2 linked regions of the Pararoseomonas sp. SCSIO 73927 genome follow. The protein of the gene in region 1 interacts with the protein of each later gene in a pairwise test. Links are inferred from orthologs where the notes say so. Each region holds a gene or a part of one and is shown on either strand. Other genes may lie near its edges. The genes, in order: rho and hfq.

Region 1 (15,391 bases):
TGGACGACACCGCCCCGCTGGCCGAGGCCGAGGCGCGGCTGCGGCCGGGCATCGCCGCGCTGATCGAGGCCGTGCCCGTGCCGGAGGGGAGCGGCCTTCCGGAGGCGGCGGCGCGGCTGGTGGCGGGGGCGGGCTCGCTCTCGGCCGCCATCGGCGTCGTGCGGCTGGCCGAGGCGGCGGGCGTCGCCCCCTCCGACGCGGCCGGCGCGTGGGACGCCGCGGGGCGCGACTTCGGGCTGGAGGCCCTGCGCGCCGCCGCCCGCGCGGCCCCGGCCCCCGGCGCCTTCGGCCCGCGCGCCCGCGCGGCGCTGCTGGAGGACCTGGGCGCCTTGCAGATGCGCCTGGCCCGCGCCACCCTCTCCGGCGCAGCGCCGAAGCCGCCGGAGGCGGTCCTGCGCATGGTGCGGGAGGCGGCGGGTTCGGGCGAGCTGGCGGCCGTCTCGGTCGCGCTGCGCACCCTGTCCACCGCCACTCATGCCGGGGCAGCCCGTACCGGGACAACGGAGGCCGCTTGAACCGCCGCGAATTCGCCTGGGCCCTCTACGACTGGGCGAACAGCGCCTTCCCCACCGTGGTCACCACCTTCGTCATCGCCACCTGGTTCGCGCAAGCGGTGGCGGGGGACCCGGTGGCGGGGCAGGCGCAGTGGGGGTGGATGCAGACCGGCGCCGGCATCGCCATCGCCCTCCTCTCCCCCGTGCTCGGCGCCGTGGCCGATGCGGGCGGGCGGCGGCGGCTGATGCTGGCGATCTGCACCCTCGCCACCGCGGCGCTGACCGCCGCCCTCTGGTTCGCCCACCCCGCCCCCGCCTGGGCGGGCTACGTGCTGCTCTGCGTCGGGCTGGCGACGGTGACCTTCGAGGTCGGCACGGTGTTCTACAACTCCATGCTCCCCGACGTGGCCGCGCCGTCCCGCATGGGCCGCCTCTCCGGCCTCGCCTGGGGGATGGGCTACGCGGGCGGGCTGGCCTGCCTTCTCGTCTGCCTCTTCGGCCTCATCCGCCCGGACCCCGCCCCCTTCGGCCTGGACCGCGCGGCCGGCGAGCCGATCCGCGCCACCGCCCTCCTCGTCGGCGCCTGGATCCTCGCCTTCGGCTGGCCCGTCCTGGTGGCCATGCCCGACCCGCGCGGCCCCCGCCCGGGCCTGGGCGCCGCCGCCCGCGCCGGCCTGCGGGAGATCGCGGCCGTGCTGCGCGCCCTGCCCGCCCGCCCGAACATGCTGCGCTTCCTCCTCGCCCGGCTGTTCTACACGGACGGGCTGAACACCCTCTTCGCCTTCGGTGCCATCTTCGCCGCCGGCGTCCACGGCATGTCCTTCCAGGACGTGCTGCTCTTCGGGATCGCCATGAACGTCTCCGCCGGGCTCGGCGCCGCCCTGTCCGGGCTGGTGGAGGATCGCGTCGGCTCCAAGCGCATGGTGCTCGCCTCCCTGTGCTGCCTCGTCATCCTCGGCACGGCGATCGTGCTGGCGGAGGGCGTGACCCTGTTCTGGGGCCTCTCCCTCCTCCTCGGCCTTTTCTTCGGCCCGGCCCAGGCCGCCTCCCGCACCCTCATGGCCCGCCTCGCCCCGCCGGAGGAGATGGCGGCCCATTTCGGCCTCTTCGCCCTCTCCGGCCGCATCACCGGCTTCCTCGGCCCCGCCGTGCTGGCCGCCGTGACGCAGGCCAGCGGCAGCCAGCGCGCGGGGATCGCGACGACGGCCGCTTTCATGGCGATCGGCGCGGTGCTGCTGGCGGGCGTGCGGGAGAACGGCGCGGCGCGGTCCTGAGCCGGTGCGCGGGCGGCCCCAAGGGGCGCCGCCCCTTGGATCCCCGCCGGGGAGCCGGCGGGCTCCCCGGACCCCGCGTCCGGGCTGCCGCGGGCGCGATGCCCAAAGGGCACCCCGATCCCACCGCGACGGTCCTGCGCTGTCGGTCGCCTCGGGGCCAGGCCCCGAGGCGTGGGTCAGTGAAGCCGGGGCCAAACCGCTAGAAGAAGATGATGGTGGGAGGTCCGGAGGGAGGAAGAATTCCTTCTTCCTCCCTCTGGCCACGGCGGGCCGGCGAAGGGCGAGGAAGAGAGGGCTCTTCCAGTGCCCGGGACGTTCCGGAAAGGGAGGACTGGCATGCCCGGCTATCTCTGGATCGCCCTTGGCGGTGCCATCGGCAGCGTGGCGCGGGGCTGGTTCAGCACCGCCGCGGCGCGCTGGTGGGGGGCGGGGTTCCCCTGGGGCACGGTGGCCATCAACGTCGGCGGGTCGTTCCTGATCGGCCTCCTCGCGGCCCTCACCGCGCCGGGCGGGCGCTACGGGGGAAACGCCGACCTGCGCGCCTTCGTCATGGTGGGGCTCTGCGGCGGCTTCACCACCTTTTCCTCCTTCAGCCTGCAGACGCTGGAGCTGCTGAGGGAGGGGCGGGTCCTGGCGGCGCTGGGGAACGTCGCGGGCTCCGTGCTGCTCTGCCTGGCGGCGACGGCGGCGGGCTATGCGCTCGCGGCACCGCCCGTTCCCCCGCCGGGGATGGTGGTGATGGCGGGCGACTCGGACCTGCCCTCGTCCCGGCCGCCCACCAAGCGCTGAGGACCTCTTGCGGCACCGGGGCCTGCACGCGGCGCCTCGGCGGCCGCCCGGGCCAGGGTCGGCCCCTGGTGACAGGCTGGTCGAAGCCCGCATCCGCCTCTCCGCGCGCCCGCTCGGAACCGCAGCGAGGGGCGGGCCGGGCCCGGGGCGGAAATGGGCTCTCCCCCGCCCCTTGGCGATCCGGGCGCCCGCGCAAACAATGGTGGGATGACGATGGAACGACGGACCCGGGGCTGGACCCTGCACCGCGGCGGGCGCGGCACGCCGGCGGAGGTGCTGCGCAAGCTGACGCGCGCAATCATGGGCGTCTGCCTCTGGGACCCGGAGGAGGAGGGCATCTCCTGGGCGCTGGGCGACATGCGCTTCCTCACCGTCTCGGCGATGCTGCCGGGCATGGCGGAAGCGGCCTACGCCCAGGTCTTCTCCGCCCCCTTCGCCAGCAGCGCGGTGGAGGTGGCCTCCGGCCGCTTTGCCGCGCGCGGCGCCTTCTCCAAGCTCCCCGTCTCGGCCCGCAAGCGCGCCGCGGTGCTGAAGGATCTCGGCCTCACCTTGCCGCCCCATGGCCGGGAGGACTGGTCGCGCGACCTGCCCCCGCTGGACGAGGCCGGCTGCGCCTCCCTCGCCCGCACTGTGCTGGAAGCGCTGACGGGCGCCTTCGGCTGGACCCCGGAAATTCCCCTCCAGGCCTCCGTGATCCACGAGACGGCGCTGGGCGAGACGGAGGCCTTCATGGAGGGGCTGCGGCCCATCCACGTGGAGGGCCTGCTGCGCGAGGCCGGGCTGGAGATCGTGGAGGGCGAGCCGGAGGACGAGGATTCCGCCCCCGCCTTCCTGGTGCAGCACGGCGCCCCCCTGCCCTTCCAGGTGGAGCTGACCGACCCGGTGGAGGAGGAGGACCCGCCGGCGCTGGCCTGGCACTACGGCACCATCGTCTTCTCCCTCGCCATCAACGTGGAGGAAGGGGACGCCCTGGCCCTGGCACTGGCCCTGCACGCCCTGACCCGCTGGGCGCGGGTGGAGCTGCCGGAGGAAAAGCGCGTGGTCGTCTCCCGCCTCGACGGCGTGGAGGGCGTCACCCCCGAGGGCCTGCGCGCCATGCTGGACCGCTGGCTGGAGGAGCTGACCGCCGTTCGCAGCCGCCTGGAGCAGGGTCCGCAGGAGATGCGGGACGAGGAGGATTAGGACGCGGCCGGACGGAGCGGGGACACCGCCCGCGCGTTAAGCCGGGGCGGCATACCGGAGCGCTGGCATGGCCTACATCCTCGCGGCGATCGCGGGCGTCCTCAACATGCTGCAGTCCGGCAGCAACGCCACGCTGAACGAGAGGCTCGGGGCCGGCTCGGTCGTGCCCGCCCTCGTCGTCTACCTCGTCGGCATCCTCGGCGTCCTCGCCGCCGCCCCCTTCATCGGCAGGCCCGCGGACGGCCTGCTCCGCCACGCCGGCACCGTGCCCTGGTGGGGCTGGATCGGCGGGCTGCTCGGCGCCTTCTACGTCGTCGTCACCCTCACCCAGGCAAAGGCCATGGGCGCCGGCCCCTTCACGGCCGTGACGCTGACCGCGGCCATCGTCACCAGCCTCGTGCTGGACCATTTCGGCCTGCTGGGCTTCGAGGTGCACCCGGCCTCCGCCCTGCGCCTCCTCGGGGGGGCGCTGATGGTGGCGGGGGTGGTGCTCGTCGCCAGGTTCTGAACGGCCGGAGGTCCGGGCACCGATCGCCGCGGCCGCTCGACAAATCCTCGGGCCAGCGGCCGGACCGCAACCCCGGCCGCCTCACGCCGTCAGGCCTCCGCCCTGGTCTTTCGCTGGGCCTCCGTGGCCGGAGGGAGGAAGAAGGAATTCTTCCTCCCTCCGGACCTCCCGCCATCATCTTCTTCTTCGAACTGGTCTCGCTTCGCTGACGGTGCGTTTCGGGTCGATGACCCGAAACGACTGCAAGGGCAGAACTGACTGCCCTGGGTCAGAGACCCTTTCGATCGTCGCATCCGCGGCAGCCCTCTCGCGGGGTCCGGGGTGGCCGTTGCCACCCCGGTGGAGGGGGTTCCAAGGGGGAGGCAAAACCTTCCCCTGGGGCTGCCCGCCCCAGCAGGTCGGGACAGGGACACGCCGGTATCACACGAAGTAGCAGACGCGGTTCTTATCCTCGCCGAACGGCATCGGATCGCGGTTCAGGCGCAGCTCGAGGAAGGTGGTCGTGAAGGGCCAGAACAGGCGCGCCCTCGCGTCGCCGAACGTCTCGGGAAGGCTCACTTCCGCATCCCAGACCCCGTCCCGCGTCATCTTCACTCCATCGGGGGTGATCCTCTCGCTTCCCAGCCCGTGATAGCCCACCAGATCGGAGCCGGACGAGGCGATGACCCGCACCTTCAGCGGCGGGATATTCCCGTCGGGCCACAGGCCCCCGAGGTCCGTCAGATTCACATGGAAGCAGCGCAGGCTGGGATCTGCGCGGTAGGCGTGCACGTTCAGGTCGAAATCAACCCGCGTGCTCGTTCCGTCCGGCGCGGTCTCGAACAGCTCCATGTACCAGTCCGATATGGGATCGCGGCGCTCGTCCACCGCGCGCACCACGAACTGCTGCCATTGCGGGGCGGACCCCATCGTATCCTTCGTCGCCGCCTCCGCTTCCTGCTGCCATCCCGTAAAGCCGTCCTCGTCCTTCACGCGCAGGGCGGAGAGGACGAGGTTCAGGGCCGCTCCCTCCGGCGTGCTGAGGATGGTCGTGTGGTCCCGCCCCGCGATCAGCCAGACCGGCATGGGCAGCGTGCTGTCGGCAACGATCTCCGAGCTGTCGAACCGCTTCGCGTCATCCGGCCGGCGGGCCGCGCCGTCGCGCGCCAGGTCGATGGTGATCTTCTGGGTGTTCAGGGCGCAGCCGGCCCAGCGGACGGTGCCGTCCGTGCCGGGCTCGTTGACGAGGCCGCGCAGACCTCCATAGCTCTCGGTGCCGCAGAGAATGAACACCCAGGGCGAGTCCGGGCCCTTGCCGAAATAGGGTTTGCGGTCGGGGTTCTGGCCCAGCACGTCGATATGGGTCAGGTCCCAGGTGAAGCGGCTGCCGAGCTCAAGACCGTCGAGGATCAGGTCACCCGCCTCCATGAAGTCGGGCCCCGGTATCCTGTTGCCCTTGAACATGGCGCCGAGGAAGCCGCGCCCCTTGTGGGCGAGCGGCGACCCGAATGTGGCCGGGGCCAGGGCGATGAGACGCTTCAGGCGCCCACGGCGGCCCGGGTAGGTGCTGAGCCAGGAGCGCAGCACGAGCATGCCGGTCGAGTGGACGATCGCGTCGAAGGGCTTATCAGGGTGAATCCCGTGGCGGGTGCGCAGCGCCCGGTCGAAGCCCTCGGCGACGTCCTTGATCGTCACCTCGTTGGTGAGCGACTTGTACTCGCAGACATGCACCTCCTCCTCCTTGTAGCCCTCGCGGATGAGGGCCTGCTTCCAGGGCTTGAAGGAGGCTGCCTGGTCCGAGTAGCCGTGGATGAGTACGACCGGGTTGCGCTCTGCCATCGTCATCGGTCCCCCTGGCCTCGACCGGACGGGCATCTCTCGCCGGCCGACAGGCCCCGCGATGATAACAGCAGATCAGTGCGCAGTCGGAACCAAAAAGGCTGAGGCGGCGCCCGATGCCGAGGGCAGGCCAACCGCTCCCCCGATCGGCCGCGCGGAACCGGTTCGATCGGGCGGCCTTTCCCGGGCCGGCACATCCTGTCTGGTAAGGCGGCGGCGTGCTCGGGCGGTCCTTAGTCCACCTTCAGGAACAGGAACCCGACCGCCGCGATCAGGCAGCCCATGGCGGCGAGGTAGTTCCAGCGCAGCGGTTCCCCCAGCCCGGCCACCGAGAAGACCGCGAAGACGCCCAGCGTGATCACCTCCTGCATCACCTTCAGCTGCTGGCCGGTGAAGGTGCCGTAGCCGATGCGGTTGGCGGGCACGGCGAGGCAGTACTCGAAAAAGGCGATGCCCCAGGAGGCGAGGATGGCGAGCCAGAGGGGCCAGGCGGGGCGCTTGAGGTGCCCGTACCAGGCGAAGGTCATCAGCACGTTCGAGCCAATGAGGAGGAGGGGCGTCCAGATTGCGGCGGGTGTCATGCAAGGGGCTCCGCAGGGGATTCCACGCGGCGCGCCGGTTCCGCGGGCGGCAGGCGCCAGAGGAGGAAGAGCATGATCGCCATGGCGGGCAGGGCGGCGGCGGTGGTCATGAGGAAGAAGCCCGGCCAGCCCAGGGACTGCGCCAGCGTGCCGGAAAAGGCGCCGAGCGTGCGCAGCGGCACGGCGGCGAGCGAGGAGAGCAGCGCGTACTGCGTGGCGGTGAAGGCGCGGCTGGTGAGGCCGGAGAGGTAGGTGACGAAGGCGGCGTCGGCGAGGCCGTCCGTGAAGTTCTCGATCCCCACCTGGAGCCAGAGCATCGGCAGGCTGTGCCCGGCACCGGCGAGCGCGACGTACATGAGGTTGGAGAGCATCTGGCCGAGGCCGGTGAGGATCAGCGCGCGGGCGGTGCCGAGGCGGGCCACCACCCAGCCGCCGGCGAGCGCGCCGCCCAGGGTGGCGAAGAGGCCGAAGACGGTGCCCACCGCCGCCACCTCCTCCCGGCTGAAGCCGAGGGAGCGGTAGAAGGGCGTGGTCATGACCCCCGCCAGCGCCTCCCCGAGCTTGAAGAGGGCGATGAAGAGCAGGATGGCCAGCCAGTAGGGACGCCGCATGAAGTCCGCGAAGGGCTGCACGACGGAGGTGCTGAGGCGCCCGCCCCAGGAGAGGACGGGGGCGGGGCGCGCCGGCCCCTCACGCGAGGCGAGGGTGGCGGCCACGCCCACCAGCATCAGCGCCGCGGCGTAGGCGTAGGCCCCGCCCCAGCCGAGCGCGCCCACGAGCCAGAGCGTGCCGCCGCCGCTGGCCAGCAGCGCCAGCCGGTAGCCCCAGACGTAGCAGGCCAGGCCGTAGCCCTGCTCCTTCTCCTCCAGGATCTCGATGCGGTGGGCGTCCACCACGATGTCCTGGCTGGCGGAGAGGAAGGCGACGAATGCGGCGAGGGCGGCCGTGGTCAGCGGCGCGGCCGCCGGGTTGCTGAAACCGGTGGCGAGGATCGCGAGGATCAGGAGCGGCTGGATCAGCAGCAGCCAGCCGCGCCGCCGGCCGAGCCGCGCCAGGAGCGGCGGCGCCACCGCGTCCAGCGCCGGGGCCCAGAGGAACTTCAGCGAGTAGGCCAGCCCGATGAGCGCGGTGAGGCCAATATCGGTCAGGGAGAGCCCGCTCTCCGTGAACCACTGGCGCAGCACCTGGCCGGCCACCAGCGGCAGCGGGACGCCGGCGGAGAAGCCGAGGGCGAGGAGGACGAGGAAGCGGCGTTCGCGAAGCGGGTGCATCGGGCCGGACCGTGCCACGGGGGAGGGCCGCGGGGGAGGGCTTGGTTGGCGGTGCGGGCGGCCCCAGGGGGAGAGAGAGTTCTCTCCCCCGTTGGAGGCAGTGCCTCCAACCCCCTCACATCTTCTTCTAAGAAGCTGCCGCGGAGTGTTCGTGAGGCGGTGCGCCTGAGGCCAATGGCCTCAGGCGACTGCCAGCGCAGTCCCGGCAGCTAGGGACTCCAGAAGCACGCTCGGCCGTCGTATCCGCGGCAGCCCGATCGCGGGGTCCGGGGGGCCCGTTGGCCCCCCCCCGGCGGAGGGGTCCAGGGGAGGCGGCGCCTCCCCTGGCCACGGTCAGACCGCCCAGATGTCGGCCGAGCTGATCCCCGCATTGGCCTGGGCGAAGCCGACGACGATCCCGATCTCGCCGCCGGCGCCGTCGGCGTCGTAGACGATCCGGCCGGTGCCCGGGTCGTAGACCACCCGCTGCTCTGCCGTGGCCGCGACGCGCCCGATGCCGAACTGCTCGGCCGCGATCTCGCCGTCCACGGTGAAGGCGGTGAAGACCGAGCGGCTCAGCTCGATCCGGTCCACGCCCGCCTCGAAGTCGGTGATCGTGTTGCGCGTGGCGCCGCCATCCGCGGGGGCGTTGAAGCGGAAGCGGTCCGCGCCTTCCTCGCCCGTCAGCGTGTTGCGGCCCGTCCCGCCGATGAGCAGGTCGTCGCCCGCGCCGCCGAGCAGCGCGTCGCTCCCCGCGCCGCCGTTCAGCACGTTGCCCAGCTCGTTGCCGATGATGCGGTTGTTCAGCGCGTTGCCGAGGCCGGAGACGGCCGTGCCCATGAGGGTGAGGGCTTCCACCTCGGCCGTCAGCGCGTAGTCCGCATAGGCCAGGACACGGTCGGTGCCGTTGCCCGCCAGCTCGATCACCACGTCGCCGGCCTCGGTCACGGTGTAGATGTCGTTCCCGTTGCCGCCGGCCATGGTGTCGTTGCCGGCATCGCCGATCAGGCGGTCGTTGCCCTCGCCGCCGAGAAGCCGGTCGTCGCCCTCGCCGCCGAGGAGGACGTCGTCGCCCGAGCCGCCCTCCAGGCGGTCGTTCCCCGTCCCGGCCACGATCCGGTCGTTGCCGCCCAGGCCCTGGATGATGTCGTCGCCGTTGAGGTTCGTGGCGCGGCCGTAGAACTCCCGGAAGGCGCGGGCGTCGATGACGTCGTCGCCCCCCGTCGCGATGGCGGCGGAGCGGGCCACGACGAAGGAGACGACGGAGGGGTCGTGGTCCGAGATCTGGTCGGCGAACTCGGCGTTCATGTGCACCGCGTCGTACTCCATCCCCGCATTGGCGGCGGCGGAGAGCAGGATCTGGTCGAGGACCTGGGAGTTGCCCTCGAACACGTAGGTGTAGCGCTCGTTCTCCGGCAGGCTCTCAATCGTGGAGTAGAGGATCTGCGTGCCGGGGATGAGGGTGGGGGGCGTGTTCTCCGCCGCGCCGCCCTGCCAGGTGCCCGTCATCTCCAGCTCGCCCGTCAGGATCTTGGTGGCGGGGAAGAACTGGTACTCGTTGATGTCGCCGGTGACGACGACCTTCGGCACGGTGCCGAGCATGCTCTCGATGTAGTCGCGCACCGCCTCGGCCTGCGCCTCGCGGCGGTAGGCGGACTGGTTCTTGTCCTCGTTCGGCAGCGGCGTGTCCTGGTCCGTGCCGAAGAGGGCGTTGGAGCCGCCCTTGGAGTTGAAGTGGTTGTTGACGACGAGGAAGTTCTCGCCGCTCAGCACGCTCTCGAACACCACGGGCACGGACTTGCGGGTGCCGCCCTGGGTGGCGCCGTTGGCGTCCACGTAGGGCTCGAACTCCGGCGCGTCCACGCCGATGCGGTTCTCCGTCGGGTAGCTGTAGATCAGCTCCTGGTAGGCGGTGGTGGGATCGTCGGAGCCGGAGACGAGGGTAAGGTTGTTGATCCCGTCCAGCTCCGCCGTGCCGCCGGCGCGCACCGCGGTGGCGTCGAAGAGGTAGGCGGTCCGGATGTTGCCGCCCGGCGCCCCGCCGTCCTGGTTGTTCTCGGGCGGCGCGTCGATCGCGGCGTAGAGCTTGCCGGTCTGGTTGTAGATGGCCTGGATCAGCTCGCGCAGCGTCGCGGTGGCGTCCACCACGCCGTTGTCGGTGGCGCCGGTGCTGTCCTGCACCTCCTGGAGGGAGATGATCTCGGGCAGCTTCAGGTTGTCGCGGATCGCGGTGACGAGGCGGTCCAGCTTGTCCGGGGTGGCGTCCAGCACCGGCGTGCCGTCGCTGGGGGCCAGGTTCTCCACGTTGAAGCTCGCGATGCGGATGCGGTCCGCATGGGCCTCGATCGTGGTGACCTCCTTCTCCGTCAGCGTGTCCACGGGGGACTGCGCCTCGGTCACGTGCACCTCGAAGGCGCCGCGGTCGTAGCTCACGATGCCCGTGGCGTCACCGAATCCGGCCCCGGTGTTGTTCGTCCAGTTGAAGTCGTAGGCGCCGTCCTTGTTGTTATCCAGGTCGTTCTCGAGCTGGACGCGCTCCGGGTTGAAGTCGTAGCTGCCGGTCTGGCCCGGCTCATGGCTGACGAAGGGCGTCTCCTCCTTCGCGATCACGCCGCCATTCGGCGTCCGGTCGGGGTTGGAGGCGCCGTTGGTCACGCCCCAGCTCTCGGTGAAGGAGGAGGAGGGGGCGGTGGCCTGGAAATCCTCCAGCGTGACCGCCATGCCCTCCAGGCTCTCGTAGAAGTCGATCGAGTCGCGGACGACGTCGAAGGTGCCGGTCTCCGGGTCGTCGCCGAAGCTGCCCGTGGGCGCCACGCGCTCGCCGGGGGCGTTGCCGTTGCCGATCACCACCGGGGTGATGTTCACGGGCAGGCCGGTCTCGGGGTTCACCGCCACGGCGCCGGTCTTGAGCACGGTCGCGCCCGTCAGCTCGGTGAGGGAGAGGTTCCCGGCCTGGCCGGCGCGGGTGAACTCCGTCACGCGGGCCGTCACCTGCACCAGGTCACCCACCGCCACGTCCGCGTAGCTGCCGCCGGTGAAGACGAGGACGCCGTCGGAGGTGGCGTCGTTGCCGTCGCCCTCGGGGTCCTGGATGAAGAAGCCGCGCTCGCCGGTCGCCTTGCGGTAGATGCCGGTCACCACGCCCGTGGTGGTGACGGTCTGCCCGGCGAAGTCGGAGGTGTGGCCGGCGCCCTGGATGTCGAAAATCCGGGTGACCGCGACGTCGTCGTTCGTGATGGTGCCGGTGCCCGCGGCGTCGGTGACCTGCACCCCGCCGGTGGCGCCGGAGAGGTTGAGGGTGAGGGTCTCGTCACCCTCCACCGCCGTGTCGCCCGCGACGGCGACGGTGACCGTGCGGGTCAGCCCGTCGCCCACGCCGAAGGAGAGGGTGCCGGCGGCGGCGGTGAAGTCCGCGTCCGCGGTCGCAGTGCCGGCCGCCGTCGCGTAGTTCACCGTGAAGGCGCTGTCCGCGTTGCTGCGGGTGACGGTGAAGACGAGGTTCTGCGTGCCGTCGTTCCCCTCGACCACCGTCGCGTCGGAGACGGTGAGGGTGGTGGTGCCGGCCTCGAGCGGGGAGGAGGTGACGGCGATGTCGTCGATGCCGACCCACTCGTCACTGCCGCCGGCGTTGGTGGTGATGATCCGCACCTCGACCTGGCCCTGGTTCGCCGCGTCGGGCGGCAGGGTGACGGAGACGTCCGTGGTCTGGGTTGCCAGGCTCGGGCCGGAGGTCGCGTCGGCGACGTAGCCGTTCGGCAGGTTCGTCCAGGCGCCGGTCCCGCCCACGCGGTACTGCACGGCCAGCTGCTGCACGGCGTTGTCGATGGTGCCGTCGATGTCGCGCGCTGTGAAGGCGAGCCGCACGTCCTGCACGCCCGTGGTGTCGAGGTAGATCACGAGGTTCGGGGCGTCGGCGGTGCCGGAGCCCTGCAGGGCGACGGTCGGGTTCGCGATCTCGAACTCGGCGATGCCGCCGTTGTTGATGCTCGTGTTCGTCTGGTTGGCGATCACGTTCGCCGGGCTCGCGGTGCCGGCCGTGAGCGTCCGCGGATCCGCGCCGGTGGCACCCGTCAGATCGTCGCCACGGTAGCCGACGATGGAGGGCACGCCGGACCAGTCATCGGCGGCGGAGATCAGCCCGGCGGCGGACCAGTTCTGGGTAAGGCTGCCCTGATTGCGCAGGGACCAGTAATTGGTGCTCATGATCGCTCCCCGTAGCCCGCCGTGCCGGGCCGCCATTCGCCCGGGCAAGGCCGGGGCTGGGGGTGCTTAGGGGCGGTCTGTGACACCCCGATGAAGGCTCCATGTCGGGACGTGGTATTCTGGTAACCGGTACTGAAGGTGTGAACGGATCGCGGGCAAGGCGCAGCGGCACGCCGGGAAACGGCGCTGGTTCTTGATTTTGCGAGGTTTTGCGCCATCTACGGGATTGACGCCGCATCGGCAGGGTGCTTAGGCTTCCGGCCGGTGCAGAGCCGCAGGTCGCCCTCGTGGCGCCCCTCGGCCATCACCCTGCCCCTGCCCGGCAGCGCCCCTGCCAAGACCAGGGGCCAGGATCAGGGCACCGTCCCCGGAACCCCGCCGCCCGGCGGAGGCGCGTCCCGCGTCGATCCAGGTTCCGCGCACCCCTCCCCCATCGGCCCGCCGAACCCGGTCGGGCGATCGAGATCACCCGAATGCACCTATCCGAACTGAAGGCCAAGAGCCCCGGCGACCTCCTCGCCTTCGCGGAGGAGACCGGCGTCGAGAACGCCTCCTCGCTCCGCAAGCAGGACATGCTCTTCGCCATCCTCAAGCAGCTCGCCGACAACGACCAGGCGATCTACGGGGACGGCACGCTGGAGATCCTCTCCGACGGTTTCGGCTACCTGCGGAACCCGCAGTCCAACTTCCTTCCCGGCCCGGACGACATCTACGTCTCCCCCGCCCAGGTGCGCCGCTTCGCGTTGCGCACGGGCGATACGGTGGAAGGCCAGATCCGCGCGCCGAAGGACGGTGAGCGCTACTTCGCCCTGTTGAAGGTCAACTCCGTCAATTTCGAGCCGCCCGAGGCCGTGCGGCACCGCGTGAACTTCGACAACCTCACGCCCCTCTACCCCACTCGCCGCCTGCGGATGGAGAACCCCGAGGTGGAGGCGCAGCCCGCCGATAAGAAGGGGCCGCTGAAGGACAACACCCACCGGGTGATCGACCTCGTCTCCCCCATCGGCATGGGGCAGCGCGCGCTGATCGTGGCGCCCCCGCGCACGGGCAAGACGGTGATGCTGCAGAACATCGCCAAGTCCATCTCCGCCAACAACCCCGACGTCTTCCTCATGGTGCTGCTCATCGACGAGCGGCCGGAGGAGGTGACGGACATGGCGCGCACGGTCCGCGGCGAGGTGGTGGCCTCCACCTTCGACGAGCCGGCGACGCGCCACGTGCAGGTGACGGAGATGGTGCTGGAGAAGGCCAAGCGCCTGGTGGAGCACAAGCGCGACGTGGTGGTGCTGCTGGACTCCATCACCCGCCTCGGCCGCGCCTACAACTCCGTCGTGCCCTCCTCGGGCAAGGTGCTGACGGGCGGTGTGGACGCGAACGCGCTGCAGCGCCCGAAGCGCTTCTTCGGCGCCGCGCGCAACATCGAGGAGGGCGGGTCCCTCACGATCATCGCGACGGCCCTGATCGACACGGGCAGCCGCATGGACGAGGTGATCTTCGAGGAGTTCAAGGGCACCGGCAACTCGGAGATCGTGCTGGACCGCAAGCTCTCCGACAAGCGCGTCTTCCCCGCGATCGACATCACCAAGTCCGGCACCCGCAAGGAGGAGGTCCTGGTGGACCGCGCCGAGCTGTCGAAGATGTGGGTCCTGCGCCGAATCCTGAACCCGATGGGCACGCAGGACGCGATGGAGTTCCTGCTGGACAAGCTGAAGTACAGCAAGACGAACCAGGACTTCTTCGACGCGATGAACACCTGACCTGCCCAGGGGCTGGCCCCGGAAATGGCGAAGGGCCTGCCCCGGTCTCCCGGGGCAGGCCCTTCCTTTTTCAGACCCCAGGTATCAACCCGGGGATCGAGGCACGGGGCCGCGGATCAGTTGCTGCCGCCGCCCTGCTGGGACGGGGGCTGCGTGCCCTGGTTGCCGGCCTGCGGGTTCGGCGGGCCGCCGGCGGAGCCGAGCGGGGCGGCGGGGGAGGCGGACATGCCGGGCACGCCCGCGCCCTGGTCGCGGGTCACGCCGCCCGGGGCGTTCGGGGTGGGGGCCGTGGACACCTGCGCGAAGGCCGGCGCGGCGATCAGGCCGGCGGCGATGGCGAGCGCGAAAGCGGTGGTCTTCATCACTGTCTCTCCTGGTCTGTATGGTCTGCCGTGGACCAACGCGCCCTTCATGAGTCGGTTTCGTCCGGCGGACCTGCCGCCCCTGTCATCCGGCTCCGGATGTATGATCCCCGTTGTTCCGCTCCGGTCATTTGTCCCCGGTGCATTTGGCACGCCGCCGCCGCGGGTTCATCCTGGTGGCCTGGACAGGGGTCGGGGGCATGATGGATCGCGCGGCAGGGCTGGACGGGGCGGATGCCCCGCTGCTGGAACGGGCGGCGCTGAACGCCGTGCCGGCGCCGCGCGTGGCCTGGGACGGCTCCTTCGTGCTGCGCGCCTTCCACGGCGGCACCGGGCGGGCGAACGCCGCCTCCTCCCTGGACCTCGCCGATGATCCGGAGCTGCCGGCCCGCATCGCCCGGGCCGAGGCGCACTACGCCCGCCTCGGCCTGCCCTGCCGCTTCCGCTCCACGCCGCTGGACCCGCCCGGGTTGGCCACCCTGCTCCTCGACCGCGGCTATCGCGAGGCCGAGGGCGCGCTCGTCATGACCGGGCGCGTGCCGCCAGCGGACGACCCGGCGGCGCATCTGTGCGAGGGGCCGGACGCCGAGTGGCTCTCCGTCCTCGCCACCGCCGAGTACCAGGACGAAACCCGCCGGGCGGAGAAGAGGGAGGCGGTGGCGCTGATGGCCCGCCCCGCCGCCTGGCTTGTGCTGCGGGTGGACGGGATGGCGGCGGCCTGTGGCCACGCCGTGGCGGATGGCCGGCTCTGCGGCCTGTTCGATCTGGCGGTGCGGCCGGAGTTCCAGCGCCAGGGGCTGGGGCGCCGCCTGCTCGGCGCCCTTGCCGGCTGGGGCGCGCGGCAGGGCGCCGGCCTGTGCTGGCTGCAGGTCGCCCCCGGCAACGCCGCCGCGCGCCGGGTCTATGCGGCGTCCGGCTTCGCGGAGGTCTACGGCTACCGCTACTTCCTGCGCGACTAGCGGCGCATCCCCGGGCACGGGGCCCTCCCCGGTCAACATCGCCCGGGCTGCTGCGGATCAGGAGGCAGGGGTCGCGCCCGGGGCGGTGCCCATCGGCGCGGGCCATGGCGCACACACCCGGGGGCCCGCCGGAACCACCTCACCCGCCCCGCATCCCCTGCACCCCGGCCGGCGTCATCCCGAAGGCCGCGCGAAAGGCCGCCCCGAAGGCAGG
Region 2 (15,484 bases), 2.8 Mb from region 1 along the record:
CGCTGGACCTGATCCGCGCCCTCGGCTGGCTGGACCCGCAACGCTACCTGGACAGCCCTCGCGCCACCCCGGCCCAGTTGGAGCGTTTCCACACGGCGGAGTACGTCGCGGCCCTTCAGCGGGCTGAGGTGGAGGGCTCGGTACCGGCGGAGGTGCGGGAGCGTCATCACCTCGGCGCGCACGGCAATCCGATCTACCGCGAGGTCTTCCGCCGCCCCGCCACGGGCGCCGGGGGCGCCATCCTGGCCGCGCGGCTCACCTTCAACGGCGGTGTCGTCCACGTTCCCGGCGCCGGCACGCACCACGCCATGCCGGACCGGGCCTCGGGCTTCTGCTACATCAACGATCCCGTGCTCGGCCTGCTCGAGTGGCTGGATCTCGGCCTGGCGAACATCCTCTACGTCGACATCGACGCCCATCACGGCGACGGGGTGGAACACGCCTTCCGCGACGATCCCCGGGTGTTCACCCTGTCCGTCCACGAGGCTGGGCGCTGGCCCTTCACCGGGCGGCTGGAGGACCGGGCGGGCGGCCACGCCCGCAACATCCCGGTGCCGCAGGGCTTCAACGACACGGAGATGGCGCATGTGCTGCGCCACGCCATCCTCCCGGTTTTTCGCCGTCTCCGGCCGCAGGCGGTGATGCTCCAGTGTGGCGCGGACGCGCTGGAGGAGGACCCTCTGGCCCGGCTCTCCCTCTCCAACAACAGCCACCTTGCCGTGGTCCGCGCCGTAATGGCGGAGGCGCCGCGCCTGATCGTGACCGGCGGGGGCGGCTACAACCCCTGGACCGTGGCGCGGTGCTGGGCGGCCGTCTGGGGCGCGCTCAACGGTTATCCCATGCCGGACCGGCTGCCCCCTGCGGCGGAAGCGGTCCTGAGGGCACTGAGATGGGACCGCGCCGCCGGGCGAAATCCCCCGGAGCACTGGTTCACCACCATCGCCGACGCCCCGCGCCCCGGCCCGCTCCGCGACGAGGTGGTGCGCGCCTGCGCGGCGGTGCTGGAGGATCTGCCACTAACCGAGACTGCCGGGTGAGACCCCGACGAACACGCGCGACTCACCTCCGATCGTCTCAGCCATCGCCGCCGAGGTGCGGCGGGCCGCCTGCGTCAATATCCTGCCCGGCCACGAGCGCACCACCGATGGGCGGGCCGGATCGAGGAGGCAGGGGAGGGCGCCCTCATCTCGGAGGCCACCCACCTCCGCTTGAAGGCGTTGCGGGCGCGCAGCCGCGCCTGTCACGCCGATTGAACGCCCTGCATTGTCGCCCTCCCGGTCGCGGAGGGCGATGCCGACGACCTCGCCCGGCCAAGGTCTAGGACGGGATCAGGATGCTGACGGCCGCCTGCGCCGCGATCCCCTCCTCCCGCCCGGGGAAGCCCAGCCGTTCCGTCGTGGTCGCCTTCACCGAGATCCGGTCCTCCGGCACGCCCAGCAGCTCCGCAACCCTGGCGATCATCGCCGGCGCGTGAGGCGTGATCTTCGGCCGCTCGCAGATCAGGGTCACGTCCGCGTTCGCCAGCACCCCGCCCCGCGCCGCGATCCGCCCGGCGGCGTGGATCAGGAACCTCGTGCTATCCGCGTCCTTCCACTGCATCTGGCTCGGCGGGAAGTGCCGGCCGATATCGCCCTCGGCCAACGCGCCGTAGATCGCGTCGCAGAGCGCGTGCAGCCCCACATCGGCATCCGAGTGCCCGTCCAGCCCCATGGTGTGCGGCACCTCGACCCCGCAGAGGAAGAGCCTGCGCCCCTCCACGAGCCGGTGGACGTCGAAGCCGGTGCCCACGCGCGGCAGGAAGCGCGGCAGCATCGCCGCCTCCACTCGCTCGACGTCGCCGGGATAGGTGATCTTCACATTGTCCTCCGATCCGGGAACGAGGCGCACGGCGCGGCCCGCCGCTTCCAGCAGGGATGCGTCGTCGGTGGCCCCCTCCGCCGCCGCGCGGTGCAGGTCAAGAAGAAGGGGGAAGCGGAAGCCCTGCGGCGTCTGCGCCCGGTGCAGCCCCTCGCGCGGCACGGTGCGGGAAATAACGCCGCCCTCGCCCAGCTTCAGCGTATCGGCCACGGGCTGGGCGGGGATGGCGCCCTCCGCGTCCGCCAGCGCCGCCACGATCGCGGCGACGGTTCCCGCCGGCACCACCGGCCGGGCGGCGTCGTGCACCAGCACCAGTTCCGGCGGCTCGGCCGCCAGCGCCTCCAGCCCCGCCCGCACGCTCGCCTGCCGCGTGGCGCCGCCCGCCACGGCGGGGCGGGCGGGCAGCCCCGCCAGGATCCGGTCCACGCGCCCGCGCTCGGCCTCGGCGCAGACGGGCTGGAGCATGTCCACCAGGCCGTCCCGCAGCAGCGCCTCCGCTGCGTGGCGCAGCACGGGCCTGCCGAGCAGCGGCAGGAACTGCTTGGAATCCGGCGTTCCCAGCCGCTCACCCCGACCGGCCGCCATCAGCAACGCCGCCACCCGCATCCCGCAAACCCCTGCCATAGGCGGCGGAACCTAATGCGGCGCGGCCCGGGGGGAAATCGCCCGCAGCCTGAATCCTGCATCGCAGCATGGACACCACGCGATGGTGCTTGACCGGCCACCTGCCCGGTTGATAGGCAGATGCCCATGCCGACAACATCACGCATCGGAGAGGTTGCCCAACCGAGCGGCAGCCCGCGGCTGCGGCCGATCGTCCTTGGGGACATCCGGATCGAGCGCCCCGTGATCCTCGCCCCCATGTCGGGCGTGACCGACCTGCCGTTCCGCCAGCTCTCCCGCCGCCACGGCACGCCGATGGTGGTGAGCGAGATGATCGCCAGCCAGGCCATGGTGCGGGAGAACCGCCAGACCCTGAAGATGGCGGAGGTGGACGGCTTCGGCGGTCCCGCCAGCGTCCAGCTTGCCGGCTGCGAGCCGGAGGTGATGGCCGAGGCCGCGCGCCTCGCCGTGGACCACGGTGCCGCGCTGGTGGACATCAACTTCGGCTGCCCCGTGAAGAAGGTGGCGATCGGCCAGCAGGCCGGCAGCGCCCTGATGCGGGACGAGATCAAGGCGGCCCGCATCCTGGAGGCGACGGTGAAGGCCGTCTCCGTTCCCGTCACGCTGAAGATGCGGATGGGCTGGGACCATAGCAGCCTCAACGCCCCCAACCTCGCCCGCATCGCGCAGGAGTGCGGTATCCGGATGGTCACGGTCCACGGCCGCACCCGCCAGATGCTCTACACCGGCACGGCGGACTGGGCTTTCGTCGCCAAGGTGAAGGCCGCCGTCGCGATCCCCGTGATCGTCAACGGCGACATCCTCGGCCCGCAGGACGCCGAGGAGGCACTGCGACAGTCCGGCGCGGACGGCGTGATGATCGGCCGCGGCGCCTATGGCCGCCCCTGGCTGGCGGGCATGGTGGCGGAGTACCTCGCCACCGGCATGGCGCCCGAGGCCCCCTCGCTGGAGGCCCAGTACGCCATGCTGATGGAGCACTACGCCGCCATGCTCCATCACCACGGCACCGATCCCGGCCTGCGCCTCGCCCGCAAGCACATCGCCTGGTACTCGCGCGGCCTGCCCGGCAGCGCCGAGTTCCGTGTGCGCATCAACGGCGCCGACACCGTGGAGGCCGCGCTTGCGGCCATCGAATCCTTCTACCGCCCGCTGATCGAGGCCGGGGTCGAGGGCGTGCGGGAAGGGTTCCGCGACGCCGGCCGGGAGGCCGGAGACGACGCCGCGCTGGCGGCCTGAGGAGGCGCGGAGTGCCGGATAGCCTGAACCCGATCGCCGCACTCGACCTGCCCGGCACCGCGCAGCTCCTGTCCGCCCTGCCGGTTCCGGTGGTGCTGCTGGACGAGCGGGAGCGCTTTCGTTTCGCCAACCCGGCCGCCGAGACCTTCCTGGGCCTCTCCTCTGCAAGCCTCGCCCAGATGCACCTGACGGACCTGCTGCCGGAGGATTCACGCCTGCCGGCCCTGGTTCGACAGGTCCGCGCCGCCGATGCCCCGATCTCCGACCACGACCTCGTCCTCCACTCCCCCCGCATCCACCGGGAAGGGGTAGCCGCCCATGGCGCGCCGCTGCCGGAGATGCCCGGCGCGGTCGTTCTGACCCTGCAGGACGGCTCCACCGCCCAAAAGCTGGACCGCCAGATGAATTTCCGCGGCGCCGCCCGGGGCGCCAGCGCCATGGCCGCCATGCTGGCGCATGAGGTGAAGAACCCGCTCTCCGGCATCCGCGGCGCCGCCCAGCTGCTGGAACAGGCGGCCTCCGAGGAGGACCGGGAGCTCTGCGTCCTCATCCAGGACGAGGCGGACCGCATCCGCGACCTGGTGGAGCGGATGGACATGTTCTCCGAGCGCCCGCTGGAGCGGGAGGCGGTGAACATCCACGAGGTGCTGGACCATGTCCGCCGGATCGCCGGCACCGGCTTCGCCGCCCATCTCCGCATCCAGCAGGAGTACGATCCCTCCCTGCCGCCCGTCTGGGGCAACCGGGATCAGCTCGTGCAGGTGCTGCTGAACCTCGTGAAGAACGCGGCCGAGGCGGTGGACCCGCGGGAAGGCGAGATCGTCCTGACCACCGCCTACCGCCACGGCGTCCGCCTCGCCATCCCCGGCTCGCGGGAGCGGGTGCACCTGCCGTTGGAGGTGACGGTACGGGACAACGGGCCGGGCATCGACGACGAGGTCCGCGCCAGTCTCTTCGACGCCTTCATCACCACCAAGCGCGGCGGGCAGGGGCTCGGCCTCGCCCTGGTCGCAAAGCTGGTGGCGGACCATGGCGGGCTGATCGAGTGCGAGAGCCGCCCCGGCCGCACCGTCTTCCGCCTCTCCCTCGCCAAGCCGCCCGCCAACGCCCCCCAGGGCCAGAAGCCGTCGCAAGGCCGCGCGCGGGTCCGCCAGACCGCCTGAACCTCCTCTTCCCAGAAGAAGAATGACCGAACGCACCATCCTCATCGCGGACGATGACCGCGCCATCCGCACCGTCCTCGCCCAGGCCCTCGGCCGGGCGGGCTACAACGTGCGCGCGACCTCCTCTGCCGCCACGCTGTGGCGCTGGGTGGAGGACGGGGAGGGCGACCTCGTCATTACCGACGTGGTGATGCCGGACGAGAACGGGCTGGACCTGGTGCCGCGCATCCGCCGCGTGCGCCCGGAGCTGCGCGTGGTGGTCATGAGCGCGCAATCCACCTTCGCCACCGCGCTGAAGGCCGCCCAGCGCGGCGCCTTCGACTACCTGCCCAAGCCCTTCGACCTGAAGGACCTGATCTCCCTCGTCCAGCGCGCCCTGGCCGCCCCGGCCGCCGTGCCGGAGGGCGAGGAGGAGGGGACGGAGGAGGAGCGCCTTCCCCTCGTCGGCCGCTCCGCCGCGATGCAGGAAATCTACCGCACCGTCGCCCGGCTCACGACGACCGACCTGACGGTGATGATCACCGGTGAGAGCGGCACGGGGAAGGAGCTCGTCGCCCGCGCCCTGCACGACTACTCCCGCCGCCGCTCCGGGAGCTTCGTGGCCGTGAACATGGCCGCCATCCCGCGCGACCTGATCGAGGCGGAGCTGTTCGGGCATGAGCGCGGCGCCTTCACCGGCGCCATGGCGCGCGGCGTCGGCCGCTTCGAGCAGGCCGCCGGCGGCACCCTGTTCCTCGACGAGATCGGCGACATGCCGCCCGAGGCCCAGACCCGCCTGCTGCGCGTGCTGCAGGAGGGCGAGTTCACCACCGTCGGCGGCCGCTCCCCCATCAAGGCGAACGTGCGGATCGTCGCCGCCACCCACCGGGACCTTCGGCAGGCCATCCGCGCCGGCGTATTCCGCGAGGACCTGTTCTACCGCCTGAACGTGGTGCCCATTCGGCTGCCACCCCTCCGCGAGCGCGCCGAGGACATCCCGCTGCTCGCCCGCCACTTCCTCGACCGCGCCAAGGCCGCCGGCCTGCCCGCCAAGTCGCTGGACAACGACGCGGTGGAGCGACTGAAGGCGCATCCCTGGCCCGGCAACGCGCGGGAGCTGGAGAACCTGATGCGGCGCCTCGCCGCCCTCTACCCGCAGGAGGTGATCGGCGAGGACGCGGTGGCGGCCGAGCTCTCCGAGGCCGAGCCCGCCCCCGGTACCCCCGCCGCGACGGCCGCGCCCGAGACGCTGGAGCAGGCGGTGGAGCGCCACCTCGCCACCTTCATGAGCGCCCACCGCGACGGCATGCCCGTGCGCGACCTGTATGAGCGCGTTCTGGCGGAGGTGGAGCGCCCGCTGCTCCGCCTGGCACTCGCCAATACCCGCGGTAACCAGATCAAGGCCGCCGCCATGCTCGGCCTGAACCGCAACACGCTGCGCAAGAAGATCCGGGAGCTGGAGCTGCCGGTGGTGCGCGGCCTCTCGTGACGCCGCGCGCGTGAGGGGGGATCCGCGCCGGCCCAGGGGCGTCACCCGCCGCTTGGCGGACCGGCTGCTGGGCCGGGTGATGACGCTCGCCCTTGCCCTCGGGGCGCTCGCGGTCGGCATCGCTTCCTTCGCAGTCCTGGCCGGCGGCAGCCCCTTCGGCGAGGTGACGCCGGGGCAGACTGCCGGCCTCGTCCTGGTCAACGCCGCCTTCGTGCTGCTGCTCGCGGCCAGCCTTGCCGGCCGCCTCGTCCGCGTCTGGGCGGAGCGCAGGCGCGGCAGCGCGGGATCGCGCCTGCACGTCCGCCTCGTCCTCCTCCTCGGCGGGGTCGCTGTCGTGCCGGCCATGCTGGTGGCCGTCTTCGCCACGGTGTTCTTCCAGCTCGGCATCCAGGCCTGGTTCTCCGACAAGGTCCGGGACACGCTGGAGGCCAGCCTCGTCGCCTCCCGCGCCTACCTGGACGAGAACCGCAACACGATCCGCGCCGACGCGCTGTCGATGGCGGCGGACCTGAACCGCGCCGCGCCGATGCTGCCGGACAACACGCTGGGATTCAGCCAGGTGTTGGCCACCCACACCGCGCTGCGCGGCCTTACCGAGGCCTCAGTCTTCGAGCCGGTGCTGGGGCGCGTCATCGCCAATGCCGGGCTCGGCACCACCCTGGTGGTGGAGCCGCCGCCGGCCTGGGCCATGGAGATCGCCCGCCAGGGCGACGTCGCCGTCCTCCAAGCGGAGGGGGAGGAGGGGCGCGTGCGCGGCCTCATCGCGCTCGATATCGAGCCGGGGCTGATGCTCATCATCGGCCGCCCGCTCGACCCCTCCATCATCGAGCACATGCAGCGCACCGAGCTGGCCTTCCAGGAGTACAACCAGCTCGACCAGAACCGGTCCGGCCTGCAGATCACCTTCGTGATGATCTTCGCCATCGCGACGCTGCTGGTGCTGTTGGCCGCGGTGCTGATCGGCCTCGTCATGGCGAACCAGATTGCCCGGCCCATCTCCCGCCTCATCAACGCCGCCGAGCGGGTGAGGGGGGGCGACCTCTCCGTGCGGGTGGAGGAGGGGCGTCCGGACGACGAGGTCGGCTCGCTCTCCCGCGCCTTCAACCGCATGACGAACCAGCTCGCGGCCCAGCGGAGCGAGCTGCTGGAGGCCTATCGCCAGCTGGACGACCGCCGCCGCTTCACGGAGAGCGTGCTGGCCGGCGTCTCGGCCGGCGTGATCGGGCTGGACGCCGCCGGCCGCATCAACCTGCCGAACCGCCCGGCGAGCGAGCTGCTGGGCCAGGACCTCGAGGCCGCGATCGGCCAGCCGCTCTCGGAGGTGGCACCGGACTTCCGCGGCATCCTCGCCGCCGCCGCCGCGATGCCGGAGAAGCCGCGGACGGAGGAGATCCCGATCATGGGCCCCTCCGGCCGCCGTACCCTTCTGGCGCGGATCGGGGCGGAGTTCGACGCGGGCGGACTCTCCGGCTACGTGCTGACCTTCGACGACATCACCGCCCTCCTCTCGGCCCAGCGCATGGCGGCCTGGGCCGACGTGGCGCGGCGCATCGCCCACGAGATCAAGAACCCGCTCACCCCCATCCAGCTCTCGGCGGAGCGGCTGAAGCGCCGCTACCTGAAGCAGATCACCGACGACCCCGACACCTTCCGCGCGTGCACGGACACCATCGTGCGGCAGGTCGGCGACATCGGCCGCATGGTGGACGAGTTCTCCGCCTTCGCCCGCATGCCGCAGCCCGTTATTCGCCCGGAGAACCCCGCCCAGCTGGTGCGGGAGGCGCTGGTGCTGCAGCGGGACGCCCATCCCGGCATCGCGTACGAGTTCCGCGCAGCGGAAGGGCCCGTCTCGGTCCGCTGCGACCGCCGCCTGATCAACCAGGCGCTGACCAACCTTCTCCAGAACGCCGCGGACGCGATCGCCATGCGACCGGAGGGGGAGGCGGGCGGCCGGGTGACGGTGGAGATGGTCCCGGTCCCCGGCTGGCTTCACGTCTCCGTGGAGGACAACGGCATCGGGCTGCCGGGGGACGGGGAGCGGGACCGGCTCACGGAACCGTATGTGACCCACAAGGCCAAGGGCACCGGCCTTGGGCTTGCCATCGTGAAGAAGATCATGGAGGACCATGGCGGCGGGCTGGCGCTCGCGGACGGGACGGATGGGGGAGCCCGGGCCACCCTGACCCTGCCCCTGGACGAGGCGCCCCCGAAGGACACCGCGGAGCCGGACGGATTGCCCCAGGGTATGCAGGAACAGGGAACGGAGATGCTGCGCCATGGCGCATGACATCCTGATCGTGGACGACGAGCCGGACATCCGTGCCCTGATCGACGGCGTTCTGGCCGACGAGGGCTACGAGGTGCGGCAGGCGGCCAACAGCGATCAGGCGCTGACCGCCTTCCGGCAGAAGCGCCCGAGCATGGTCATCCTCGACATCTGGTTGCAGAATTCCCGGCTGGACGGCCTCGGCATCCTCGAGGCGCTGCACCGCGAGGAGCCGCGCGTGCCGGTGGTGATGATCTCCGGCCACGGCACCATCGAGACGGCGGTCCAGGCCATCCAGCAGGGCGCCTACGACTTCATCGAGAAGCCCTTCAAGTCGGACCGGCTGCTGCTCATCGTCGCCCGCGCGCTGGAGGCGGCGCGCCTCAAGCGCGAGAACAGCGAGCTGAAGCTCCGCAGCGGCTCGGAGACCGAGCTGGTCGGCACCTCCTCCCTCGTCACGGGCATCCGGGGCGCGATCGAGAAGGTGGCGCCCACTGGCTCGCGGGTGCTCATCACCGGTCCTGCCGGCTCCGGCAAGGAAGTGGCGGCGCGGATGATCCACGCCCGCTCCCGCCGCGCCGACGAGCCTTTCGTCGCGCTGAACTGCGCCACCCTGAACCCCGCCCGCTTCGAGGAGGAGCTGTTCGGGGTAGAGGGCGGTGCCGACCCGACCACCCAGCCCCGCCGCCAGGGCGTGCTGGAGCGCGCCCATGGCGGCACGCTGCTGCTGGACGAGGTGGCGGACATGCCCCTGGAGACCCAGGGCAAGATCGTCCGCGCCCTGCAGGAGCAAGGGTTCGAGCGGATCGGCGGCGCGACGCGGGTGAAGGTGGACGTGCGGGTGACCGCCACGACCAACCGCGACCTCTCGGCGGAGATCGCGGCGGGCAAGTTCCGCGAGGACCTCTACTACCGCCTCGCCGTCGTCCCCATCCGCATGCCCTCCCTTCGGGAGCGGCGGGAGGACGTGCCGGCCCTGGCGCGCCACTTCATGGCGAAGTCGGCTGACAACTCCGGCGTGCCCCCGCGCGAGATCAGCGAGGACGCGATGGCGGCGATGCAGGCCTATGACTGGCCGGGCAACGTGCGCCAGCTGCGGAATCTCGTGGACTGGCTCCTCATCATGGCCCCGGGCGGCCCCGCCGACCCGATCCGGCCGGAGATGCTGCCCCCCGAGGTCGGTTCCTCCGCCCCCGCCATGCTGAAGCTGGACCGTTCCAGCGAGATCATGACCCTGCCGCTCCGGGACGCGCGCGAGCTCTTCGAGCGGCAGTACCTGGAGGCCCAGCTCCTCCGCTTCGGCGGGAACATCAGCCGCACGGCCAACTTCGTGGGCATGGAGCGCTCGGCCCTGCACCGGAAGCTGAAGTTTCTGGGCGTGCAGGCGGAGGACCGGGCGAACGCCTGATCCCCGCCCCGCGGCTCTGGCCAGGGCTCCGCGCCGGGAGTAGGGCTGGGGGCTCTTCTCTCCGGCTCGAAGGGTTGTCCGTGTCCCGCATCGCCTACGTGAACGGGCGCTACGTCGCCCAGCGCGACGCCTGCGTGAACATCGAGGACCGCGGCTACCAGCTCGGCGACGGCATCTACGAGGTGGTGCAGATCCACGCCGGCCGCTTCCTCGACGAGGAGCTGCACCTGGCCCGGCTCGAGCGCTCCCTCCGCGAAATCCGCATCGACATGCCCATGCCGCTGGCGACGCTGAGGCTGGTGCTGCGCGAGGTGGTCCGGCGCAACCGCATCACAGCGGACGGGCTCGTCTATATGCAGGTCGGCCGGGGAGTCGCCCGGCGCGATCACGCCTTCCCGAAGGTTGCGCCCCCCGTCAGCCTCGTCGTCACGGCCCGCCGCGCCCCCGCCTATCCCGAGACCATCGAGGGCTGGAACACCGCCGCCATCACCCACCCCGACCACCGCTGGGCCCGGCGCGACATCAAGAGCATCAACCTCCTGGCCAACGTCCTCGCGCGCCAGGCCGCGAGGGAGGCCGGGGCAGGGGAGGCGATCCTCTTCGACCCCGCCACGCGCGTGGTGACCGAGGGCGCCGCGACGAGCTTCTGGGCCGTGGACGAGGCGGGGGTGCTCCGCATCCCGCCACTCGGCCACGCCATCCTCCCGGGCTGCACCCGCGCGGCCCTGCTGGCGGAGATGGCGGAGCACGGGCTGCGGGCCGAGGAGCGCCCCGTCTCTCTGGAGGAGCTGTCGCGGGCGCAGGAGGCCTTCATCACCTCCGCCGGCTCCTTCGTGAAGCCCGTCCTTTCCATCGACGGCAGGCCCGTCGGTGACGGCACCCCCGGCCCGGTCACCCGCCGCCTCTTCGACATCTTCGCCCGCCACGCGAAGGGCGCGCCGCGCAACGCCGCATGACCCGTCCCTCCGCGATCATCTGGGACTGGGACAACACCCTGGCCGATGGCTGGCCCGCCATCCGCGCCGGCCTCAACGCCGCCTTCCGCGACGCCGGCCTGCCGGAATGGACCCTTGAGGAGGTGAAGGAGCGCGTCCGGAAATCCCTGCGCGACAGCTTTCCCGGCATCTTCGGCGACCGCTGGGAGCACGCGCGGGACATCTTCTACGCCGCCGTCCGGGCCACCCACCTGGAGGTGCTGCGCCCCATGCCTGGCGCCGAGGCAGCGCTGCGCGGGGCCGCGCGGATCGCGCCCATGGCGGTCCTCTCCAACAAGGGCGGCTCCCTGCTTCGGGCGGAGGCGGACCATCTCGGCTGGACGCCGCTGTTCTGTGCCCTCGTCGGCGCGGGCGACTGCGCGGCGGACAAGCCTGACCCGATCCCCATGCGCGTCGCCTGCGCCGCCTGCGGCGTCACGCCCGGCGCCTCGGTCTGGTACGTCGGCGACAACGCCCTGGACATGGACGCCGCCCGCCGCGCCGGCCTCCTTCCCGTGCTGCTCGGCGACGCGGCGCATGATGGCGGCCCCGCCGCGGCGGCCCCCGCGTTGCACTTCCTCACCGCCGCGCAGATGACGGATGCGCTATCCGCGCTGGACAAGGCGGCCGCCGCCGGGTGAGTCTGCCTGTCCCGACAGGGGCGAGGATGCGCGCCCCAGCGGGGCGGGGCGGCCACGGGCCGGCCCGCGAAGAAAAGCCGCATCCGTGCCGCCACGGCCCCTCGATGGAGGGGGCCAGGCGACCTTAAAGAAGAAGGACATCAGCCAATGGCTGCCGAGAAGTCCCAGAACGTGCAGGACGTGTTCCTGAACCATGTTCGCAAGAGCAAGACCCCCGTCACCGTCTTCCTGGTGAACGGCGTGAAGCTGCAGGGCATCATCACCTGGTTCGACAACTTCTCGGTGCTGCTGCGCCGTGACGGGCACACCCAGCTCGTCTACAAGCACGCGATCAGCACCGTGATGCCGGGCGCCCCGATCATGCTGTTCGACGCGGCCTCTGCCGGCGCGGGCGCCGGTCCCGCTGCCCCGCAGCCCACCCAGGGCGGTGCCCCGGTCCGGGAGACCACCATGACCCTCACGCCGCGCGAGCCGAGCCCTGTCGGAAGCCACGACTAACCGGGCGGCGGGGCCGACCCCCGCCGCCGTCATTCTTCCCTGGGAGCGCCCCCCGAGCCTTGTGGAGCGGGGGATCACCGATGGCCGCGGCGCCACCCGCGCCGCCGATGCGCGGCTCGGGGAGGCGGTCGGGCTGGCCGCCTCCATCGGCGTCGCCATCGTCCACACCGCGATCTTCCCGCTCCGCGCCCGCCGCCCCAGCACCCTGCTGGGCGAGGGCCAGGTGGAGACCGCCCGCGCCGCCATGGCGGAGCAGGGGGTGCAGGTCGCCGTGGTGGACGCAGCCCTCAGCCCTGTCCAGCAGCGCAACCTGGAGCGCGCCTGGGGCTGCAAGGTCATCGACCGCACCGGCCTGATCCTGGAGATCTTCGGGGAGCGCGCGCGCACGAAGGAGGGCTCGCTGCAGGTCGAGCTCGCCCACCTCTCCTACCAGCGCACCCGCCTCGTCCGCTCCTGGACCCACCTGGAGCGCCAGCGCGGCGGCTTCGGCTTCCTTGGCGGCCCCGGTGAGTCGCAGATCGAGATCGACCGCCGCCTCATCGACGAGCGCCTGGTGAAGCTGAAGAAGGAGCTGGAACAGGTGCGCCGCACCCGCGGCCTGCACCGCAAGGCCCGCACCAAGGTGCCGTTCCCCGTCGTGGCGCTGGTCGGTTACACCAATGCCGGCAAGTCCACCCTGTTCAATGCCCTGACCGGCGCCGGCGTCTACGCCCAGGACCAGCTCTTTGCCACGCTGGACCCGACCATGCGGGCCATCCGCCTGACCTCCGGCCGCACCGTCATCCTCTCCGACACGGTGGGCTTTATCTCGGAACTGCCGACCCAGCTGGTGGAGGCCTTCCGCGCCACGCTGGAGGAGGTGGCGGCCGCCGACATCATCCTCCACGTCCGCGACGTGGCCCACCCCGACAGCGCCGCGCAGCGCGCCGATGTCCTGGAGGTCCTGAACGACCTCGCCTCCGGCCCCGATGCCGCGCTGGACGAGGCCTGGGAAGGCCGGGTGATCGAGGTCCTGAACAAGACCGACCTGCTGGAGGAGCCGCCCCCGCCGCTGCCCGGAGCCGTCGCGGTCTCCGCCCTGACCGGCGAGGGGCTGGAGACGCTCCGCCTGGGGCTGGACGAGTGCCTGGCGGCCGGCATGGTGATGGAGCACCTCACCCTCGCGCCGGAGGACGGCGCGGGCCTCGCCTGGCTCTACCAGCACGGTGAGGTGGTGGAGCGGAACGACGCCGAGGACGGCATCCACCTCTCCGTCCGCCTCTCCCCGGCGAACCGCGCCCGCTTCGCGGGAATGGAAGGGCACGGCGTGGAATGACCCGCTTCGACGCCGCCGCCCTGGCAGAGGTGGACGCGGTCCTGCGCGCCGCCTCCCGGGCCGAGATCCTGCCCCGCTACCGGCGTCTCGCCGCCTCCGACATCCGCACCAAGTCCGGCCCGCTGGACATGGTGACGGACGCGGATGAGGGCGCGGAACGCGTGATCACGGCCGCGCTGGAGAAGCGCTTCCCCGGCTGCCTCGTGGTAGGGGAGGAAGCCTGCGCTGCCGATCCCGCCCTGTCGTCCCGCCTGGCCGACGCGCCGCTCGCCTTCGTGGTGGACCCGGTGGACGGCACCGCGAACTTCGCCGCCGGCATGGCGATCTTCGGCTGCATGGCCGCTGCCTTCGTTGAGGGCCGCGTGGTCGCCGCCTGGATCCACGATCCCGTCGGCGCGGACACGCTGATCGCGGCGGAAGGCGAGGGGGCCTGGATCACCGGCGAGGACGGACGCCGCGGCCCCGCGCTGCGCGTGGCGCCCCCGGTGCCGGTAGGTCTCATGACCGGCTGCATTTCCTACGGCTATCTGCAGGAGCCGCAGAAGAGCCACGTCGCCTCCCGCCTGCCCCGACTCGCCAAGACCTGGCAGCTCGGCTGCGCCGCCCACGAGTACCGGCTGCTGGCGAGCGCCCACATCCATGTCTCGCTCTACAACCGGCTCATGCCCTGGGACCACGCGCCGGGCTGGCTCATCCACCGGGAGACAGGGGGCTACGCCGCCCATTTCGACGGCACGCCCTATCTTCCCGCCACGGACCGCGCCGGCGGCCTGATCTGTGCGCCGGACCGCGCGAGCTGGGAGGAGGCGAGGGCGGCCCTGCTGGGAGACTAGCAGCTGGCCGACTAGCCGCCCCGCTCCGCCCGCTTCGCCGCGGCCCAGAGCGCCTCCATCTCCTCCAGGGAAGCGTCGGCCGGTCCGCGCCCCTCCTTCGCCAACCCGGCCTCCACTGCCCCGAAGCGCCGCTCAAATTTCGCGTTCGCGCCGCGCAGGCAGGTCTCGGGGTCCAGGTCCAGCTTCCGCGCCAGATTGGCCAGGACGAAGAGGAGGTCGCCCACCTCATCCGCCAGCCGGGCCGGATCGGCGCCCGGCAGCTCCGCCCGGAGCTCGCCGGCCTCTTCCTCCAGCTTGTCCAGCACCGCCCCGGGCTCGGGCCAGTCAAATCCGACCCGGGCCGCGCGGCGAGTCAGCTTCAGCGCGCGGGTGAGGGAAGGGAGGTTCACCGCCACCCCGGCCAGCGTCCCCGTCTCCGCCCGCGCCGCCCGCTCGGCCGCCTTCTGCACCTCCCAGGCCTCGGTCTGCGCGGCCGCGTCCCGCGCCGCCGCTTCGCCGAACACATGAGGATGGCGCCGTATCATCTTGTCGCTGATCGATTTTGCCACGTCGGCGAAGGCAAAGCGGCCTTCCTCTTCGGCCATCTGCGCATGGTAGACAACCTGGAACAAGAGATCGCCCAACTCGTCTTTCAGCGCCGCCCGGTCACCGCGCCCGATCGCCTCCGCGACCTCGTAGCCTTCCTCCACCGTGTAGGGAGCAATGGACTGGAAGTCCTGCTCTCGGTCCCAGGCGCAGCCATCGGGCGCCCGCAGTCGCGCCATGATGGCGAGAAGGCGGTCGAGTTCCGCCGCCGCACTCACGCCGCCGAACCCGACAGGTGCGTAATGTAGATTATGTAAAAATTAGGAGCCATGTCACGTCACCTCCAGCATCATCCCGTCGTAGCCCGCCTCGACCCCGGCCGGCAGGTTTTGCCGCATCCAGGCCCAGTCCAGGTCCGGCCCCATGTGGGTCAGCACCGTCCGCTCCGCCCCGATCCGGCGCGACCAGGCTACAGCCTTCGCCAGGTCCGCGTGCACGGGATGCGGTGCGCGCTGGAAGCAGCCGATGATCCAGTCCCGCACGCCGGCCAGCGCCTCGAAGCCGGGCTCAGGCATCTCCACCACGTCGGTCGAATAGCCGAACCGGCCGATCCGTAGCCCCAGCGTGTCCATCACCCGGTGGTCCTGCCGGAACAGCCGCACCGGGAAGCCGGCTA

The links.
Region 2: the proteins of rho (region 1) and hfq interact in binary tests that used the Escherichia coli proteins (3 or more experiments, as listed by UniProt). The link is inferred for Pararoseomonas sp. SCSIO 73927 from one-to-one orthologs.

What each region holds. Positions count from the first base shown.
Region 1 is NZ_CP146232.1:1,713,009-1,728,399, reverse strand. What follows is about bases 11,926-14,714. They hold rho (transcription termination factor Rho), read left to right. Parts: upstream 11,926-12,572; coding sequence 12,573-13,856; downstream 13,857-14,714. Other genes in these bases: VQH23_RS08135 (GNAT family N-acetyltransferase), read left to right, coding at 14,419-14,714; VQH23_RS08140 (hypothetical protein), read right to left, coding at 13,973-14,218; VQH23_RS08150 (Calx-beta domain-containing protein), read right to left, coding at 11,926-12,099. In the rest of the region: VQH23_RS08190 (NAD-glutamate dehydrogenase domain-containing protein), read left to right, coding at 1-515; VQH23_RS08185 (MFS transporter), read left to right, coding at 512-1,768; fluoride efflux transporter CrcB, read left to right, coding at 2,105-2,557; VQH23_RS08175 (hypothetical protein), read left to right, coding at 2,771-3,739; VQH23_RS08170 (DMT family transporter), read left to right, coding at 3,807-4,247; VQH23_RS08165 (hypothetical protein), read right to left, coding at 4,668-6,071; VQH23_RS08160 (DMT family protein), read right to left, coding at 6,299-6,646; VQH23_RS08155 (AmpG family muropeptide MFS transporter), read right to left, coding at 6,643-7,917; more of VQH23_RS08150, read right to left, coding at 8,251-11,925; more of VQH23_RS08135, read left to right, coding at 14,715-15,177; VQH23_RS08130 (helix-turn-helix transcriptional regulator), read right to left, coding at 15,317-15,391. UniProt on the Escherichia coli protein: Facilitates transcription termination by a mechanism that involves Rho binding to the nascent RNA, activation of Rho's RNA-dependent ATPase activity, and release of the mRNA from the DNA template.
Region 2 is NZ_CP146232.1:4,554,240-4,569,723, reverse strand. What follows is about bases 10,578-13,459. They hold hfq (RNA chaperone Hfq), read left to right. Parts: upstream 10,578-11,784; coding sequence 11,785-12,135; downstream 12,136-13,459. Other genes in these bases: VQH23_RS21585 (inositol monophosphatase family protein), read left to right, coding at 13,447-13,459; hflX (GTPase HflX), read left to right, coding at 12,116-13,450; VQH23_RS21600 (HAD family hydrolase), read left to right, coding at 10,975-11,637; VQH23_RS21605 (D-amino-acid transaminase), read left to right, coding at 10,578-10,978. In the rest of the region: VQH23_RS21640 (acetoin utilization protein AcuC), read left to right, coding at 1-1,037; ispD (2-C-methyl-D-erythritol 4-phosphate cytidylyltransferase), read right to left, coding at 1,318-2,463; tRNA dihydrouridine synthase DusB, read left to right, coding at 2,608-3,717; VQH23_RS21625 (ATP-binding protein), read left to right, coding at 3,729-4,880; ntrC (nitrogen regulation protein NR(I)), read left to right, coding at 4,903-6,348; VQH23_RS21615 (PAS domain-containing sensor histidine kinase), read left to right, coding at 6,428-8,635; VQH23_RS21610 (sigma-54 dependent transcriptional regulator), read left to right, coding at 8,625-10,022; more of VQH23_RS21605, read left to right, coding at 10,103-10,577; more of VQH23_RS21585, read left to right, coding at 13,460-14,283; mazG (nucleoside triphosphate pyrophosphohydrolase), read right to left, coding at 14,295-15,086; VQH23_RS21575 (MBL fold metallo-hydrolase), read right to left, coding at 15,141-15,484. UniProt on the Escherichia coli protein: RNA chaperone that binds small regulatory RNA (sRNAs) and mRNAs to facilitate mRNA translational regulation in response to envelope stress, environmental stress and changes in metabolite concentrations.